One region of the Inquilinus ginsengisoli genome, then DNA from elsewhere that is predicted to be linked to it. Evidence: riboswitches for the same ligand, from Rfam matches in the RefSeq annotation. Region 1 holds a riboswitch; each other region holds the start of a gene.

Region 1 (5,718 bases):
CCGGCCTGCTGGTGGCGCTGATGGCCGGCGCCGTCACCCGGGTCACGGCGCTGCGCGAGGACGCCGCCTTCGCCGCCTTCTACCTGATCGCGCTGGCCGCCGGCGTGCTGATCGTCTCGACCCGCGGCAGCAATGTCGACCTGATGCATGTGCTGTTCGGCACCATCCTGGCGGTCGACGACGCGGCGCTGCTGCTGATGGCGGGGATCGCCACCGTCACCCTGATCGCGCTGGCGCTCCTGTACCGGCCGCTGGTGGTCGAATGCTTCGACCCCGGCTACCTCCGCATGGTCGGCGGCATCGGGGCGGCGGTGCATTTCGCCTTCCTGATGCTGGTGGTGCTCAACCTGGTCGGCGGCTTCCAGGCGCTGGGCACGCTGATGGTGGTCGGGCTGATGATGCTGCCGGCGGCGGCGGCGCGGTTCTGGGCCCGGTCGCTGTGGTCGCTGTTCGCCTGTTCGGCCGGCCTGGCCCTCTTGTCCGGCTATTCCGGCCTCCTGTTCTCCTATCACGGCAACCTGCCCTCCGGGCCCAGCATCGTGCTGACGGCCGGGGCGCTCTACGTGCTGTCGTTGATCTTCGGGACGCATGACAGCCTGCGGGCCCGATACCTGCCGACCGCGCATTACGCGCGCTGACCTCGTGTCCTAATCGGAGCCATTGCATGAAGACCCTGTTTCGTGCCGGCCTTCTGGGCCTGTCTCTTGCTGCCTGCGCGCTGCCCGCCTGGGCGCAGGACAAGACGCTCAACGTCGTCGCCAGCTTCACCGTGCTGGCCGACATCGTCCACCAGGTCGGCGGCGACACCGTCGCGGTCCGCAGCCTGGTCGGCCCCAACGGCGACCCGCATGTCTACGAGCCGACGCCGCAGGACGCCCAGGCCCTGGCCAAGGCCGACGTGGTCATCGTCAGCGGCCTCGACCTCGAAGGCTGGATGGACCGGCTGATCACCGCCTCGGGCTACAAGGGCAAGATCATCGTCGCCTCGGACGGCATCGTCACCCGCCGGATGGAGGATGACGGCAAGGAGATCACCGACCCGCATGCCTGGAACAGCGCGGCGAACGGCGTGGTCTATGCCCAGAACGTGACCAAGGCGCTGGCGGCCGCCGACCCGGCCCATGCCGCGGCCTACCAGGCCAACGGCGCCAAATACGAGGCCGAGCTGAAGGACCTCGACGGCTGGGCCCGGCGCGAGGTCGCGACCATCCCCGAGGCCAAGCGCAAGGTCATCACCAGCCATGACGCCTTCGGCTATCTCGGCGCCGCCTACGGCATCGAGTTCCGGGCCCCGGTCGGCTTCTCCACCGAGAGCGAGGCCTCGGCCGGCGACGTGGCCAAGCTGATCGACCAGATCAAGCACGAGCACATCAAGGCGGTGTTCATCGAGAACGCGACCGACCCCCGGCTGGTGCAGCAGGTGGCCAAGGCCTCCGGCGCGCAGATGGGCGGCGAGCTCTATGCCGAGGCGCTGTCGACCGAGGACGGCCCGGCTTCGACTTATGCGAAGATGTTTCGGTATAACATCACAACGCTGGTCGGCGGCATGAAGCAGAACTGATACCAATCCCGCAAACATCGACTCGTCGTCATCCCGGGCGCCGCGCAGCACGAAGTGATGCGCTGCTGACCCGGGATCTCTTCGAGGTCGTGCCGAGATCCCGTGTCTGCGCCGCAGCACTGCGTGCCGCAGCGCGCACGGGATGACAGGTCAGGAATTCAGACAGCCGATATGAGGTTCGGCGGTTATGCCGCCGGCCGGAAGCGTTGGTACAACAAGCCGGTCAGCGACCCCAGCACGGCCCAGAACAGCAGGCTGGTGATCACCGCCGCGACGATGAAGTCATGGGTCAGGGATTCCGGCGCCACCGACTTGAACTCGGCCGGCTGCGGCGCGCCATAGGCGTGCGGCAGCACCAGCAGGACGATGCCGGCCAGGCTCCACAGGGCGCTGCGGGTCAGGAAGATCAGCGCCAGCCCGCCGCCGGTCGCCAGCGCCGTGGCCACCCACCAGACCTGGCGGTCGAACAGCGGCGCCGCCTCGGTGCCGGGCACCTCCGGCGGCAGGCCCAGGCCGGGCGCCAGGGTGAAGGTGGCGAAGCCGGCCAGGCCCCAGAACAGGCCACGGCGCCAGTCGATCTCGCCGCCATGCACGGCATAGGCCGCGACCAGCAGCAGGGCGAAGCCAATGCCGGTCAGCACGTCGGCCAGCAGCGTGTAGGCGGTGCGCTCGAAGCCGTCCTGCGGCTCCCAGGCCGCGGCCCCGTGCTCATGATCGTGCTCGGCGGCCGCCGTGGTCGCGGCGGGCGCGGCCATCGACATGGCGGGGGCGGCGGCGTCCTCGCCGGCCTTCTCGAACACCTCGGCATGCAGGATGATCGGCACCGTGCCGAACTGGTGGACGATGGTGATGAAGGCGCCGGCGATCAGCCCGGCCAGCGCTGCCACCAGGAAGAAGCTGCGGAACGCGGCCATTGCCGACTCCTCAGTGGCAGGGGAACGCGTTCGAATGCCGGGTGTCGTGCGCGGCGTTGTGGAAGGCCTCGGCATGCGAGAAGCCGACGCCCCAGACCAGCACCACCCCCAACAGGGCGGCGAGCAGGGCGGGGACGGCGGTGCGGCTGCGCGGCGCTGCCTTGGCGCCGGTACCGATGGTGATGGACGGGTTGGACGTCATGTCCCTGTCTCCTATGCCTTGCGTTCAATGGTGAAACGGGCCGCGTCGGCCGAAGGCATGGGCACGCGTTGCCCCGGCCTGCACGCGGCAGGGCCGGCGACGCGTCGCCATGAGACGATCCTGGACACCATCATCTCCGCCTCCGGGCACCCCGCCCGGTCAATGGAACCCCTACGATGATGGCAGGTCTCCTGGCTCGCGGGTCGTGGTCTGCCGCCGACCTTCCCAAGCCTCCGGTCGCCCGGTGGCCCAGTGGTCGTCGATGGCGGCAGACTCTCCGCTTACAGTTGCGGGGGCAGCCACGGTCTAGGCCCCTGATTGGGTCGTCCGCACCGTGTTCCCTTTTAATCCCCTCGGAGGTCGTCCTCGGGGCACCATCACGGAAACCGATACGTCATTCCGCCGGGTGCGGCAAGTCATCCCAGGGCCTCCCGCGTGACATCGTCATTGCGGAGCGCCGCGGGAGCGTGGCAATCCGGTGGCACGGTCCCCTGGTCGAGGAGAGCGCCCGATGGCATCGAAAGACCCGGTCACGATCGATCGCACCGAATTGCGACTTGCCTATGAGTTCGTCAGCACCGGCGGCTTCGGCGAGAACAAGGCCTATGTCTCGCTCGACACCGGGAAAATCCACCTGGTCTCGGACTTTGCCGACATCATGGAGGAGGACGTGGCTCCGGACGACGTGGAGACCTCCGATCGCTACCTTGCCATTCCGCACAAGAACGAACTCGATCTCGGCCGGGACCTGGTCCTGCGCTTCGTCGATCGCGAGCTGCCCGGCGACCTCGACACGGTCGAGGACATATTCCGGCGAAAGGGCGCGTATGGGCAGTTCAAGCGGCTGCTGGAATCGCGGGGCGCGCTCGATCGCTGGCACGATTACGAAGAGCGCACCGTCGAGGAAGCTCTTCAGGTTTGGTGCCAGGAGAATGGCATTCGTCTATCGGAGTGACGCCCCGCGGGTGCCTAGTCCTTGCCCTTCGGCCCCGTCTCGGCGCCGAAGATCGCCTTGGCCAGGCTCATGGTGCCGGGTGGGTGGTCGCGCAGATAGGGCAGGGGGCGGCACACCTTCATCGCGGCCAGGCCGATGCGCACGCTGAGGATGCCGTTGATCGCGCCCTCGCCGGCGCGGCGGCCGAAGGAGCGCAGCAGGCCGGCGCCCAGGAAATCGCCGAGATAGTCGTTGGCGGCCTCGACCCCGCCGGCGATCAGCAGCGTGGTCGCCACCCGCCGGATCAGCGACAGCGTGGCGAACAGGCCGGGCCGGAAGCCCTGGATCTCGGCGATCCGCCGGATCATCCGCAGGTTCAGCGCGCCGGACACGATCATGTCGACCACGGCGAAGGGCGTGACCGTGGTGATCAGCGCGGTACGCCGCGCCGTGGCCGCGATGGTGGCGCGGCAGGCGGCGTCGATCGGGCGCTGGGCGTGGATCTCCAGCAGCGCGATCAGGTCGGCAGGGTCGCGCAGCTCGTCGCGCTCGCGCTCCAGCCGGGCGATGCCGTCGGCGGCCGGACCGCTGCCGTGCAGGCCGCGGAAGCGCGCCACCACCGCCTCGGCCGCGGCCGCATCGCCGCTGGCTGCGGCCCGGGCCAGGCTGCGGATCGCCTCGACCCGGCCCAGCCGACGCAGCGCCAGCAGCTCCCAGCCGGCCCAGACCAGGATGCCGATCCCGGCGATGCCGAGCAGCACCAGCGTCGCCGCCTGCAGCGGCCCGCCCTGGCTCAAGAGGTCGGTGACCAGGCGCTCGATCCACAGGCCGATGCCCAGGCCCACCAGGCCGGTCAGCGCCCCGAAGGCGATGCGCAGGGCGACGCTGCCCGGGCTGCGGCGGCGGTACAGGCCGGGATCGGAGGCTTCCGGCGCGGCCGGGACCGGGTCGTCCTCGACCGCCACCGCCTCGGCCTGGTCGAGCCGGAACACGGCCGGGGCTGGCGTCTGCCGCCCCTCCGCCTCGGGCAGTTCGTCGAGAATCAATGGCGGCCGGGTCATGCCAGGTCTTCCCCGATCAGGAACTGCAGCGCCCCGTCCAGCCGGATGTGCGGCCAGGGCTGGCCGTCGGCGCCGAGATCGGCCGGCGGCAGGAAGCGCTGGGCGCCGAAGCGGCCGCCGCCACGGGCCTCGCGCAGGCTGCGCGGCAGCGCCCCGGGGAAGGCGGCGACCGGCTTGCCGCCCGGCTCGATCGTCCCGGCGACGCAGCGCAAAGTCTCGCCCTCGTGCTTGACGTCGACCTCGCGGGTGGCGCGCAGCGAGGCGATCGCCATCGACCGCGCGGTGGCGCCCTGGAAGGCGGTGCGGCGCACGCTCTGCTGCAGCAGCTCGTCCATCAGCCCGACCAGCGGCTCATGCCCCTCGCGCGGCAGGTGGTCGGCCTTGGTCGCCGCGAACAGCACCTTGCGCACCCGGGTCTCGAACGGCCACAGCCAGTTGACGCCGCCGGTCCGGAAGCAGCCCAGGATGTCGTCCATGGCGCGGCCGAGATCCTCCAGGCTCTCCGGCCCGGCGGCGAGGTGCGACAGGAGGTCGACCAGCACGATCTGGCGGTCGAGCCGGCTGAAATGGTCGCGGAAGAACGGGCTGATCACCTTGGCCTTGTAGCCCTCGAACCGCTCCTCCATCAGCCGCCACAGCGACCCGCGCGGCGTCTCGCGCGGCCGCGGCAGCGGGCAGAAGGTGAGGGCGGGCGAGCCTTCGAGGTCGCCCGGTAGCAGGAACCGCCCCGGCTGCAGCCGGCTCAGCGGAATGGCATGGGTGCGGCAGCTGCGGAGATAGTCGGTGTACAGCCGGGCGACCTCGATGGCGTCGGTCTCCCTGGCCGGCCCGGCGGGGTCGAGGGCGGCGATCGCCTCGCGCCAGCCCTGCGACAGCGGCGCCCGCACCCCTGATGCGGCCAGGGCCAGCGTCTCCTCGGCCCAGGAGGCGTAGTCGCGCTGCAGCAGCGGCAGGTCGATCAGCCATTCGCCGGGATAGTCGAAGATGTCGAGATGCAGCAGCTGGTCGCCCAGCAGGCTGCGCAGCCCGCTCTTGGGGGCGAAGCG
Region 2 (5,718 bases), on a different contig from region 1:
GTCTCGCGCCAGGTCGGCATCGGCGCCAGCTCGGCCTGGCCGAGGAACTTGGCGACGCGCTCGGTCGGCAGGGCGCCGACCGACAGCCAATGCTTGATGCGCTCGGCCTTCAGCACCAGACGCTCCGGATGATCCTTCTCGAGCATCGGGTTGTAGGTGCCGACCTTCTCGATGAAGCGGCCGTCGCGCGGGCTGCGCGTGTCGGCGATGACGATCGAGTAGAACGGGCGCTTCTTGGCGCCGCCACGGGTCAGGCGGATCTTGACGGACATTACGGTACTCTCCTCAGGGTCAATCTATCGTTTTGCACGGGGGTGGCCGGACGAAGTGCGGCCGCCCCTACATCTTGAAGCCGGGCGGCAGCATGCCTGGCGGCAGCTTGGGCATGCCGCGCATCATCCCGGCCTTCCCCAGCTTCTTCATCCGCTTCATCATGTCCGCCATCTGCTGATGCTGTTTCAGCAGCTTGTTGACATCCTGCACCGTGCTGCCGGAGCCGGCGGCGATGCGGATCTTGCGCTTGGCGTGGATGATCTTGGGGTTGCGGCGCTCGACCGGCGTCATCGACGAGATGATCGCCTCCTGCCGCTTGATCATCTTGTCGTCCAGGCCGGCGGTCTTCATCTGGTCCTTGATCTTGCCGACCCCGGGCAGCATGCCCATCAGGCCCTGCAAGCCGCCCATCTTGCGCATCTGGCGCAGCTGGGAGGCGAGGTCCTCGAGATCGAACTCGCCCTTCTGGATCTTAGCGGCGAGCTTCTCGGCGTCTTCCTTCTCGATCGTCTGCGACGCCCGCTCGACCAGGCTGACGACGTCGCCCATGCCGAGGATGCGGTTGGCGATGCGGTCGGGATGGAACAGCTCAAGCGCGTCCATCTTCTCGCCCGTGCCGATCAGCTTGATCGGCTGGCCGGTGACGGCGCGCATCGACAGGGCGGCGCCGCCGCGGCTGTCGCCGTCGACCCGGGTCAGGACGATGCCGGTGACGCCGACCCGCTCATGGAAGGTGCGGGCGACGTTGACCGCGTCCTGTCCGGTCATGGCGTCGGCCACCAGCAGGGTCTCGGTCGGCTTGGTGGCGTCGCGGATGGCGACCACCTCAGCCATCAGCTCCTCGTCGATGGCGAGGCGGCCGGCAGTGTCGAGCAGGACGACGTCGAAGCCTTCGAGGCGGCCGCGCTCCAGCGCGCGGCGGGCGATGGCCAGCGGCTCCTGCCCCGGCACGATCGGCAGGGTGGTGACGCCGATCTGCTCGCCGAGGATCTTCAGCTGCTCCTGCGCCGCCGGGCGCCGGGTGTCCAGCGACGCCATCAGGACCTTGCGGTTGTCGCGGTCCTTCAGGCGCAGGGCCAGCTTGCCGGTGGTGGTGGTCTTGCCCGAGCCCTGCAGGCCGACCATCAGCACCGGCACCGGCGGCACGGCGATCAGGTTGATCGGGGTCGGGGCGTTGATGTCGGGCATCTCGCCGGGCGTGCCGCCCAGCATCTCGATCAGGCAGTCATGGACGATCTTGATGACCTGCTGGCCCGGCGTGACCGACCGCAGCACCTCATGACCGACCGCGCGCTCGCGCGCCTTGTCGATGAAGTCCTTGACCACCGGCAGGGCGACGTCGGCCTCGAGCAGCGCCACGCGCACCTCGCGCAGGGCGGCGCCGACATCGGCCTCCGACAGCGCGCCGCGCTTGCGAAGCCGGTCGAAGATGTCGCCGAGACGGCCGCTCAGTCCTTCGAACATGATCGCCCTTACGAATCCCGCGATCCCAAACGGAAAAACGCCAGTGCGCGACACTCGCGAACTGGCGGCACCCCTTGGGGTCTCGCTGCGGGCCAATCCCGCAACGGTGGGTCTTTTAGGCGGGGGACGCGCCGGAGTCAACCAAAGCGGCCAGCGACCCCTTCCCTACCGCTGCCCGTCGTCCCGGCGCAGCACCAGGATGAAGCCGTCCTCGCCCGGCAGGCCGCGGCCGGCCTCGGAAGGGACGGCGCCCTCGACCGGCACCGGGTCGACGCGGTCGAGGAACGCCTCCATCGCCGCCACCGACCAGTTCCAGATCGTCTTGTCCCGCGGCACCGCGCCGATCGCGTCGTAGAAGCGGCGCGCGCCGTGGTTGACGGGATCCATCTCCCAGCGCACCCGCATGTCCTGGGACACGCCCTTGTCGGCCAGCGCCCGCATCAACTGCCGGCCGACGCCCTGGCTGCGCGCCCGCTCGCGGACATAGACGTCGTCGACGCGGATGAAGTCGCCGCCCGCCCAGATCGAATAGTCGATGGTGTAGCTGAGATAGCCGACCACGCCGCTGCCATCCTCGGCGATCAGGCCGCGAAAGCGCGGCGGCACCTCGGCCAGCGCCTCGTCGAGATCGGCGCGCTGCGCCGTGATCGCCGCGGACTGGCCGGTGTGGGCCGCCAGCTCGCGCAGCATGTCGAGCAGCATCGGCACATCCGCGGCCACCAGCGGCCGCACGCTCAGGTCGCACATCACAGAGCCTCTCCCACCTTCCCAAGGGGTTCGGGAGGGGCCGGGGCATGGGCGGACCTCGCCCTGACGCCAGCTCGCCGCCCGGGGACACCCCGCCCGGTCACACGCAATCCTTCGACGGCAGGTCTCCTGGCTCGCGGGTCGCCGCCTCGCACCCCCTTCCCGGACCGGCTCCGGTGGCTTCGGGTACAGACTCGCCGCCTACAGTTGCGGGGGCAGCGCCGGCATGACCCCAAATTGGGGAGTGACCGGCTTCCCTTTTTCACCCCGGTCTCCCGGGGCACCGTCGGCCGCCATGCTACCCGGCGGCCCCCGCCCTGTCGATCACGCAGGCCTTAGGCCTCGCACCCATGGCCGCGATGATGCCATATGGAGGGGGAGAGACTTGGGAGTGGGCGATGGACGGGCTGCCGTTCTGGAAGATGCATGGGCTGGGCAACGACTTCGTGGTGCTGGACGCGCGCGAGCGGCCGATCACGATCCATCCCGACCAGGCCCGCCGCATCGCCAACCGGCACCGCGGCGTCGGCTTCGACCAGCTGCTGGTGATCGAGCCGACGCAGACGCCGGGCGCCGATGTGTTCATGCGCATCCTGAACGCCGACGGCACCGAATCCGGTGCCTGCGGCAACGGCACGCGCTGCGTCGCCGCGCTGGTCATGGCCGACACCGGCGCCGAGACGCTGGCGGTCGAGACCCGCGCCGGCCTGCTGGAATGTCGCACGGCACCCGGCGGCGTCACCGTCGACATGGGCCCGGCCCGGCTGGGCTGGCAGGACATCCCGCTGGCGCATGAGGCCGACACGCTGCATTTGCCGGTGTCGTCCGGCGCGCTGTCGGACCCGGTGGGCGTGTCGATGGGCAACCCGCACGCCATCTTCTTCGTGCCCGACGCCGAGGCGGTGCAGATCGACGGCGTCGGCCCGGTGCTGGAGCACGACCCGCTGTTCCCCGAGCGCGCCAATATCGGCGTGGTCCAGGTGCTGGGCCGCGACCGGCTGCGCTACCGGGTGTGGGAGCGCGGGGTCGGCGTCACCCAGGCCTGCGGCAGCGGCGCCTGCGCCGGCGCCGTCGCCGCCATCCGCCGCGGCCTGGCGGACCGTACCGTCTTCGTGGTGCTGGACGGCGGCGACCTGCTGATCGAGTGGCGCGAGAGCGACGGCCATGTGCTGATGACCGGCCCGGCCGAGACCAGCTTCGCCGGCATCCTGTCGCGCGACCTGCTGGACGCACCGAAAGACGCGTAGCCCATAGGTTGGGTTCGCAAGGCGAACCCAACGATCATCAGAGCAGTGGCGAGATGTTGGGTTCGCCGAGGCGAACCCAACCTACTGAAGGGCCGCCAGCAGCGCCGCGATCGCCGCCCCTGGCGCCGGCGCGCGCATGACGCTGCCCATCACCGCAATGCCGGCGAATCCGGTGGCCAGGAGCCCTGCCGCCAGATCCGGTTCGACGCCGCCGAGCGCGATCACCCGTCCGGGATGGCGGCGGGCGATGGCCCCGGCCTCGGGGGGTGACAGCGCAGGGACATAGCCCGGCTTGCTCGCCGTCGGCGCCACGGGCCCCAGGGTGACGTAGTCGGCGCCGGCCGCAATTGCGGCCGCGACCTCCGCCCCGGAGTGGCAGGAGGCGCCGATCAGCGCGGACGGCCCGAGCCGATGCCGTGCGGCACCCGGGTCTCCGCCGGCCGCGAGATGCAGCCCATCGGCCTCGGCCGCCGCCTCCAGGTCGGCATGGACTGTGACGATAGCTCCAACCGGCTGCGCCAAAGCCGAGATCCGGCGCAGCAAGGCGCGCCGCTCCGCCTCCGGCAGGTCCTTCTCGCGCACACTGACCCAACGGCAGCCGACGGCCAGCGCATCCGCCACCACCCCTTCGAGCGGCCGGGCCGACTGGCTGCGGTCGGTGATCAGCAGCAGCGCCGGCGCCGGCAGCCTGGTCACGTCCCGATCAGGCCGAGCTGCGGGCTGGAGGGGTCGGCGAGGTGGCGCTTGGGGATGCGTCCGGCCAGCGCGGCCAACCGCCCGCCCTCGACCCCCGCCCGCATCGCCCGGGCCATGCGCAGCGGGTCGCGCGCCTTGGCGATGGCGGTCGACAGCAGCACGGCGGAACAGCCCAGCTCCATCGCCAGCGCCGCGTCCGAGGCGGTGCCGATGCCGGCGTCGAGCACCACCGGCACCGACAGGCGGTTGCAGATCATCTCGATCGCATGCGGGTTGGAGACGCCGAGGCCGGAGCCGATCGGCGAGCCCAGCGGCATCACCGCAGCGCAGCCGGCATCGGCCAGCCGTAGGCAGGTGACGAGGTCGTCGTTGCAGTAGGGCAGCACCACGAAGCCGTCGCGCACCAGCTCATCCGCCGCCTCGACCAGCTGGGCGACGTCGGGATACTGGGTCTCGCGGTCGCCGATCAGCTCCAGCTTCAGCCAGTTGGTGCCCAGCGCCTCGCGCGCCAGCTGCGCCGTCAGCACCGCATCCCGCCTGGTCATGCAGCCGGCGGTGTTGGGCAGCAGGCGCCAGCGGTCGCCGACCAGGTCGACCAGGCTTTCGGCATAGCCTTCCAGGCTGATGCGGCGGATCGAGGCGGTGACGATCTCCGCCCCCGACGCCTCGATCGACTCAAGCATCAGCTGCCGGTTGGGATAGCCGGCGGTGCCGATCAGGAGGCGCGACTGCAGCGCCACGCCGGCAATGATCAGGGGATCCTGCATATCCATTTTCTCCTCAGCCGCCCTGGCCCCTAACCGCCCTGAAATGGGCGGACGATCTCGACCCGGTCGCCGGCCGCCAGCTGCCGCTCCGGCCAGCGCGCCCGCGGCAGTACGGCGTCGTTCAGCGCCACCGCCGTGCCGCGCGCCGCCGGGTCGATGCCCTTGGCCAGCAGCAGGTCGAGGATGCTGATTCCGATGACGGCTTCGACCTCGCCGTTCACGACCACGTTCATTGCGCCGCCTCCGCGACCCGGGTGAATCGGTCGATGCGGAACGGCTCGGCCGCCGCCGGCAGCCGGCCCTCCAGGATGAGGCCGGCCATCGCCTCGACCGTCGCCGGCAGCAGCAGGATGCCGTTGCGGTGGTGGCCGGTGGCGAGCACCAGCCCCTCGACCGCCGACGGGCCCAGGATCGGTGCGTCGTCGCGGCTGCCGGGCCTGAGGCCGGCCCAGCTTTCGACCACCGGCAGTTCCTCGATCCCCGGCAGCACCCGCCAGGCGGCGTCGAGCAGCGACAGCATTCCG
Region 3 (5,718 bases), on a different contig from region 1:
GGGATCGGCTTCGGGCTCGCCCCAGCGGGCCGTCACCGCCGTTCGCACGGGCTCGGGCAGGCCGGCGAAGAAAGCGCGGTAGTCGGCCAGCGGATAGGCCTCGCCGCCGGCGCGGTCGGCGCGGGTCGCAAGCGCATTGGTCGGCCCGGCCGTCACCCGCGCCATCAGGTCAGCCGCATCCTCGGGCACATCGGCGACGGCATAGCCGGCGGCGGCCAGGGCGCGCAGCACCTCGACCGTCCCGGCCGGGGTGTCGAGGCCGACGCCGTTGCCGAGCCTGCCGTCGCGGTTCGGGTAGTTGGCCAGGATCAGTGCGACCCGGCGATCGGCCGCCGGCGTCCGCCGCAGTCCCGCCCAGGCGGCAGCGAGATCGGCCACGAAATCGATGCGGTCGGCCACCGGGCGGTAGGACACCACGGTGCATTCGGTCAGTGGATCCCAGCGTGCCTCCGACTTGAAGGACACGGCGCGGGTCAGTACCCGTCCGTCGATCTCGGTCAGGGCGACATTCATCGCCAGATCCTGGGCCGACAGGCCGCGCGTGCCGTCGCGCCACGCCGCCTCGCCCCCGCCGGCGAACACCACCTGCAGCACGGGGCAGTCGGCCGCGTCGAACGGCGTCGGCTGGGTCGGGCCGCCGGGGCTGGAGACAGCGAAGCTGGTGGCGTTGAGGATTACCGCCGGCGGATGGCGAGCGAAGGCCTCGGTGACCAGCTCGGCCGACACCGTGTCCTTCAGGCTGGAGACGAAGATCGGCAGCGGGTTCAGTCCCCGGGCCTGCAGCGCCGCGACCAGCGCATCGACCGGCGCCAGGTTCCCCGCCTGCACCAGGGCCCGGTAGAAGACGAGGCCGGTGACGGGGGCGTCGCCCGGCCACCGCCCGGCGATCTCCGCATAGGACGGATGGCGCAGGTCCGGCCAGTACAGCCCGGCGCGCAGCAGCGGCCGCGGTTCGGCCCATTGCAGGTCGCGGCCGGTCAGCGTCGCGGCATAGGCCAGGAAGCCGCGGGCGTTCTCGATGCCGCCTTCGACCAGATAGCGCCACAGCCGGCCCCGCGCCTCCTCCGGCAGGGTCGACAGCGCGTCGAGATCGGCATCCGGCTTGTCGTCGCCCGGCAGCACGGCCAGGGGGATGCCCTCGCGCCGGCAGGCGGCATGCACCTGCTCGATGCCGTAGCGCCAATAGCCGGCGCCGCCGAGCAGCCGCACCACCACCAGCTTCGCCCGGCTGACCACGTCGTCGACATAGGTGTCGACCGACAGGTTGTGGCCGAGCTGCAGCAGGTTGGCCAGCCGGACTGAGGGGAAATCCTCGCCGAAACCGGACCGCGCCGCCGACAGGCAGGCGAGTTCGGTGTCGGCCGCGGTCAGGACGACGATGTCGCCCGGACTCTGGCCGAGATCGACCGCCTCCGACCCGTCGGCGACGCTGCCCGGCTGGGTGGCGAGGAGATGCATCAGGCCGCGAGCGATGCGGTGATGGCGGCGCGGTCGAGGCCGCGTTCGCCGATCACCACCAGGGTGGTGCCGCGGGCCTCGTCGGCGCGCCACGGGCGGTCGTAGTAATGCTGGATCCGGCCGCCCACCGCCTGGACCACCAGGCGCATCGGCTTGCCCTCGACCGCGGCGAAGCCCTTCAGCCGCAGGATGTCATGCGCCTCGATCACCGGCTTCAGCTTGCGCGTCAGGGCGTCGGGGTCGGTCACGGCGCCGAGATCGACATGGAAGCTCTCGAAATCATCGTGGTCGTGCTCGTCCTCGGCATCGTGATGCGAGGGGCGCGCCGCCAGATCGTCCTCGGCCGCGGAGCCGAGGCCCAGCAGCACCGCGGCGTCGATCGCGCCGTGGCGGGCCTTGACCACCTTGACCCCCGGGCGCAGCTGCGCGGCCAGCTCGGCGGACACCGTCGCTAGCCCGGCCTCATCCAGCAGGTCGGTCTTGTTCAGGATCACCATGTCGGCGCAGGCGAGCTGGTCCTCGAACAGCTCCTCCAGCGGGTTGTCATGGTCCAGCCCCTCGTCGGCCGCGCGCTGGGCGGCCAGCGCCTCCTCGTCCAGCGCGAAGCGGCCCTCGGACATGGCGGCGCCGTCGATCACGGTGATGACGCCGTCGACCGTGACCCGAGTGCGGATCTCGGGCCAGCCGAACGCCTTGACCAGCGGCTTCGGCAGGGCCAGGCCGCTGGTCTCGATCACGATGTGGTCCGGCGGCTCGGCGCGGTTCAGCAGCTTCTCGATGGTCGGGATGAAGTCGTCGGCCACGGTGCAGCAGATGCAGCCATTGGCCAGCTCCACCACATCCTCCTCGCGGCAGGTGGCGTCGCCGCAGCTGCGCAGCAGGTCGCCATCGACCCCGACATCGCCGAACTCGTTGATGATCAGGGCCAGCCGGCGGCCATTCGCGGTCTGCAGCAGGTGGCGGATCAGCGTGGTCTTGCCGGCGCCGAGGAAGCCGGTGATGACGGTGGCGGGGATCTTGGCGGGCATGCGGTCTCTCTCAGGCGGATTTCAGGGTTAGGGGAAGGCCGGCGGCGACGAAGACGACGGAGGGAACCACGGCCGCCACGGCCTGGTGCAGGCGCCCGGCATGGTCGCGGAAGGCGCGGGCCAGGGCGTTGTCGGGGACGATGCCGAGCCCGACCTCGTTCGAGACCAGCACCACGGGGCCGGCCGGCGCCGCCAGCCAGCGCACCAGCCGGTCGGTCTCATCAGCGATGTCGCGGTCGGCATGCATGAGGTTGGACAGCCACAGCGTCAGGCAGTCGACCAGCACGGCGTGGCCGGGGCCGGCGACCTTGTCCAGGGTCTCGACCAGCTCCAGCGGCGCCTCGACCGTGCGCCAGCGCGAGCCGCGCTGTTCCTGGTGGCGGGAGATGCGCTCGACCATCTCGGCGTCCCAGGCCTCGGCGGTGGCGAGATAGATGCAGTCGCCGGGCTGGCTCTCGACCAGCGCCTCGGCATGGCGGCTCTTGCCCGAACGGGCGCCGCCCAGCACCAGCGTCGCTGCCGGCAGACTAGCCACTGATAGCTCGATGCTGCACGCCTCGCCCTTCCGGTCGGCCGGCCAGGGCAATCGGACGCCGGAGACGGTGCCCGGAAGGCGCCATGCATCCCGCGCCACCGGTTCACCCCGCCCGGCGGTTCGCACGCATCGCCTCGCCGGCAGGTCTCCTGGCTCGCGGGTCGTCGCCTGCCTCCGCCTTCCCGGCCATCGGCCAGTGGCTGTCGGAGTTGGGCTCGCCGCCTACAGTTGCGGGGGCAGCCGCGGATCAGGCCTCCTGAAAGGATAGACCGTCCCGCGTTCCCTTTTCATCCCCTCGGGCGTCCGCCCTTGGGGAACCAGCTGCGCGATGGCCGCACAGTAGGAGGCGCGGGCAAGGGGGTCAACGGCGCCGAAGCGTCACGACGCCTTGCCGGTGTCGCCGGCGGAGCGCAGCCGCTGGGCGTAGACGTTGATCACCAGGGCCGCGAGCAGGATCAGGCCGCGGATCAGGATCTTCAGGAAGCTGTCGATGTTGACGTGGTCCAGCCCGTTGTTCAGCACGCCCAGGATGAACAGCCCGATGATGGTGTTGCCGATGCCGCCGCGGCCGCCGAACAGGCTGGTGCCGCCGACCACCACCGCGGCGATGGCGTCGAGCAGGAAGGTGTCGAACTCGTTCTGCTGGGCGCTGCCGAAATAGGCGACGCCGAGCATGCCGGCGATGCCGGAGCAGACGGCCGAGATCACCATCACCGCGCCGACGATGACCCGGACGTTGACGCCGGAATACTCCGCCGCCTCGCGGTTGCCGCCCACCATGTAGACGTAGCGGCCGAAGCGCGTGTAGGTCAGCACCAGGTGCCCGGCCAGCAGCATGATGGCGGCCACGATCACGATCCATGGGATGCCGCCGATCGAGCCGGAGCCCAGGGTGACCACCAGCGGCGGCACGGCATAGGCGATCTGGCCGCGCACCAGCATGGCGCAGATCCCCGCGCCGATCTGCATCATGGCCAGGGTCATGATGAAGGACGGGATGCCGATCCGCGTCACCCCCACCGCGTTGACCAGGCCCAGCAGGGCGCAGCCGGCGAGCGCGATCACGATCGCCAGCCAGCCCGGCAGCGGCACGTTGGCGATGGTGACGTAGGTTTCCTGCGCGGTCAGGAAGGCGACGATGATGCCGGTGGCGTTGGCGATGCTGGCCACCGACAGGTCGATCTCGGCGCACAGGATCACGAAGGTCAGGCCGACGGCGATCACCGCCGTCACCGAGATCTGGTTCAGGATGTTGCTGAAATTGTCGACCGTCAGGAAGGACGGGCTGGCGATGCTGAAGAAGCCGACCAGGATGATCAGGGTGATGAACGGCGCGATGTTGCGCAGCTGCCCGCCCAGCATCCCGCCGAGCCGGGAGGCGGTGCCGCGGACCGGCGGTTTGGCTGACGCGTCCATGCGATTCCCCTGCTCCACCATCATGCCGCCTCGAGCAGGCGGTCCTTGCTGACCATGCCGCCGGCGAATTCGCGGGTGATGCCGCCCTTGCGCATCACCAGGATGCGGTCGGCGAGCGACAGCACCGTCTCCGGCTCGGCCGACACCACCACCACGCCGATGCCCCGGTCGCGCAGGCCGCGCACGATCCGGACCACATCCTCCTTGGCGCCGACATCCATGCCGCGGGTCGGCTCGCTCAAGATCAGCACCTTGGGCGTGAAGGTCAGCCACTTCGCCAGGGCGACCTTCTGCTGGTTGCCGCCGGACAGGGCGCCGAGATGCGCGTCGACATGCGGGGTGCGGATGCGCAGCTCCTCGACCCGCTCGCGGGCGATGCGCCGCTCCGACTCCGGGCTCAGCAGCCAGCGCGACACCCGGTCCAGGATGGCGATCGAGGTGTTCTTGTAGATCGGCTCGTGGTGGAACAGCATCGCCCGCCGGCTTTCCGGCACGAAGGCGATGCCGGCGCGGCGGGCGACGGCGGTGCTGCGCAGCCGCACGGCCCGGCCGGCGACCCGGATCCGGCCCTGGTCGGGCTGCAGCTTGCCGAACAGGGTGCGCGCCAGCTCCAGCTGGCCGCAGCCCATGAAGCCGTAGATGCCCAGCACCTCGCCCGCCCGCACCTCCAGCGAGATGTCGTTGTAGAAGCGGTCGGCCGACAGTCCTTCCGCCGCCAGCACCACCGGGGCGCCGGGCTTGGAGTCGAGCCGGATCTCGCCGGTGTAGCTTTCCTCCAGCTCGCCGTGGCCGGCGCCGATCATGTGCTCGATCAGCGCCGCCTTGTCGGTCTCGGCGGCGCGGGCGCTGAGGATGCGGCGGCCGTTGCGGAACACGGTGACGGCGTCGGACACCTTCAGGATGTCGTCGAGGAAATGCGAGATGAAGACGAAGCTGCGGCCCTCCTCGCGCAGCCGCCGCAGCACGCCGAACAGGCGCTCGATCTCCGGCGGCGACAGCGCCGAGGTCGGCTCGTCCAGGATGATGATGCGGGCGCCGGAGAACAGCACCCGGGCGATCTCGATCAGCTGCTGCAGCCCGATCGGCAGCGCCCCGGCTGGCGTGCGCGGGTCGACGTCGATGCCCAGCCGGCGGATCTGCTCGCCCGCCGCCTTGCGCATCCCGGCCCAGTCGACGATGCCGAAGCGGCCGACCGGCTGGGTGCCGAGGAACACGTTCTCGGCGACGCTGAGGTCCGGCACGATGCTCAACTCCTGATGCACCATGCCTACCCCGGCGGCG

Evidence for each region. A riboswitch is a leader RNA that binds a small molecule or an ion and turns the genes downstream of it on or off. The one in region 1 is predicted to bind cobalamin.
Region 2: it holds a riboswitch for cobalamin, as region 1 does, so the genes downstream of both, E9232_RS33545 (GNAT family N-acetyltransferase) here and E9232_RS11060 (CbtB domain-containing protein) in region 1, are expected to answer to the same signal.
Region 3: it holds a riboswitch for cobalamin, as region 1 does, so the genes downstream of both, cobU (bifunctional adenosylcobinamide kinase/adenosylcobinamide-phosphate guanylyltransferase) here and E9232_RS11060 (CbtB domain-containing protein) in region 1, are expected to answer to the same signal.

Annotation. Positions count from the first base shown of each region.
Region 1 covers NZ_JAVDPW010000003.1:717,054-722,771, forward strand. The annotation lists gene E9232_RS11045 (metal ABC transporter permease) at 1-638, shown strand, start outside; gene E9232_RS11050 (metal ABC transporter substrate-binding protein) at 665-1,561, shown strand; gene E9232_RS11055 (CbtA family protein) at 1,747-2,475, opposite strand; gene E9232_RS11060 (CbtB domain-containing protein) at 2,486-2,677, opposite strand; cobalamin riboswitch at 2,842-3,071, opposite strand; gene E9232_RS11065 (hypothetical protein) at 3,189-3,632, shown strand; gene E9232_RS11070 (TIGR01620 family protein) at 3,647-4,672, opposite strand; gene E9232_RS11075 (YcjX family GTP-binding protein) at 4,669-5,718, opposite strand, start outside.
Region 2 covers NZ_JAVDPW010000017.1:13,271-18,988, forward strand. The annotation lists gene rpsP (30S ribosomal protein S16) at 1-272, opposite strand, end outside; gene ffh (signal recognition particle protein) at 340-1,737, opposite strand; gene E9232_RS33545 (GNAT family N-acetyltransferase) at 1,903-2,484, opposite strand; cobalamin riboswitch at 2,587-2,787, opposite strand; gene dapF (diaminopimelate epimerase) at 2,883-3,731, shown strand; gene E9232_RS33555 (thiamine phosphate synthase) at 3,813-4,427, opposite strand; gene E9232_RS33560 (thiazole synthase) at 4,424-5,194, opposite strand; gene thiS (sulfur carrier protein ThiS) at 5,224-5,427, opposite strand; gene thiO (glycine oxidase ThiO) at 5,424-5,718, opposite strand, start outside.
Region 3 covers NZ_JAVDPW010000006.1:534,103-539,820, reverse strand. The annotation lists gene cobN (cobaltochelatase subunit CobN) at 1-1,458, opposite strand, end outside; gene cobW (cobalamin biosynthesis protein CobW) at 1,458-2,486, opposite strand; gene cobU (bifunctional adenosylcobinamide kinase/adenosylcobinamide-phosphate guanylyltransferase) at 2,497-3,021, opposite strand; cobalamin riboswitch at 3,144-3,358, opposite strand; gene E9232_RS19555 (ABC transporter permease) at 3,400-4,437, opposite strand; gene E9232_RS19550 (sugar ABC transporter ATP-binding protein) at 4,458-5,718, opposite strand, start outside.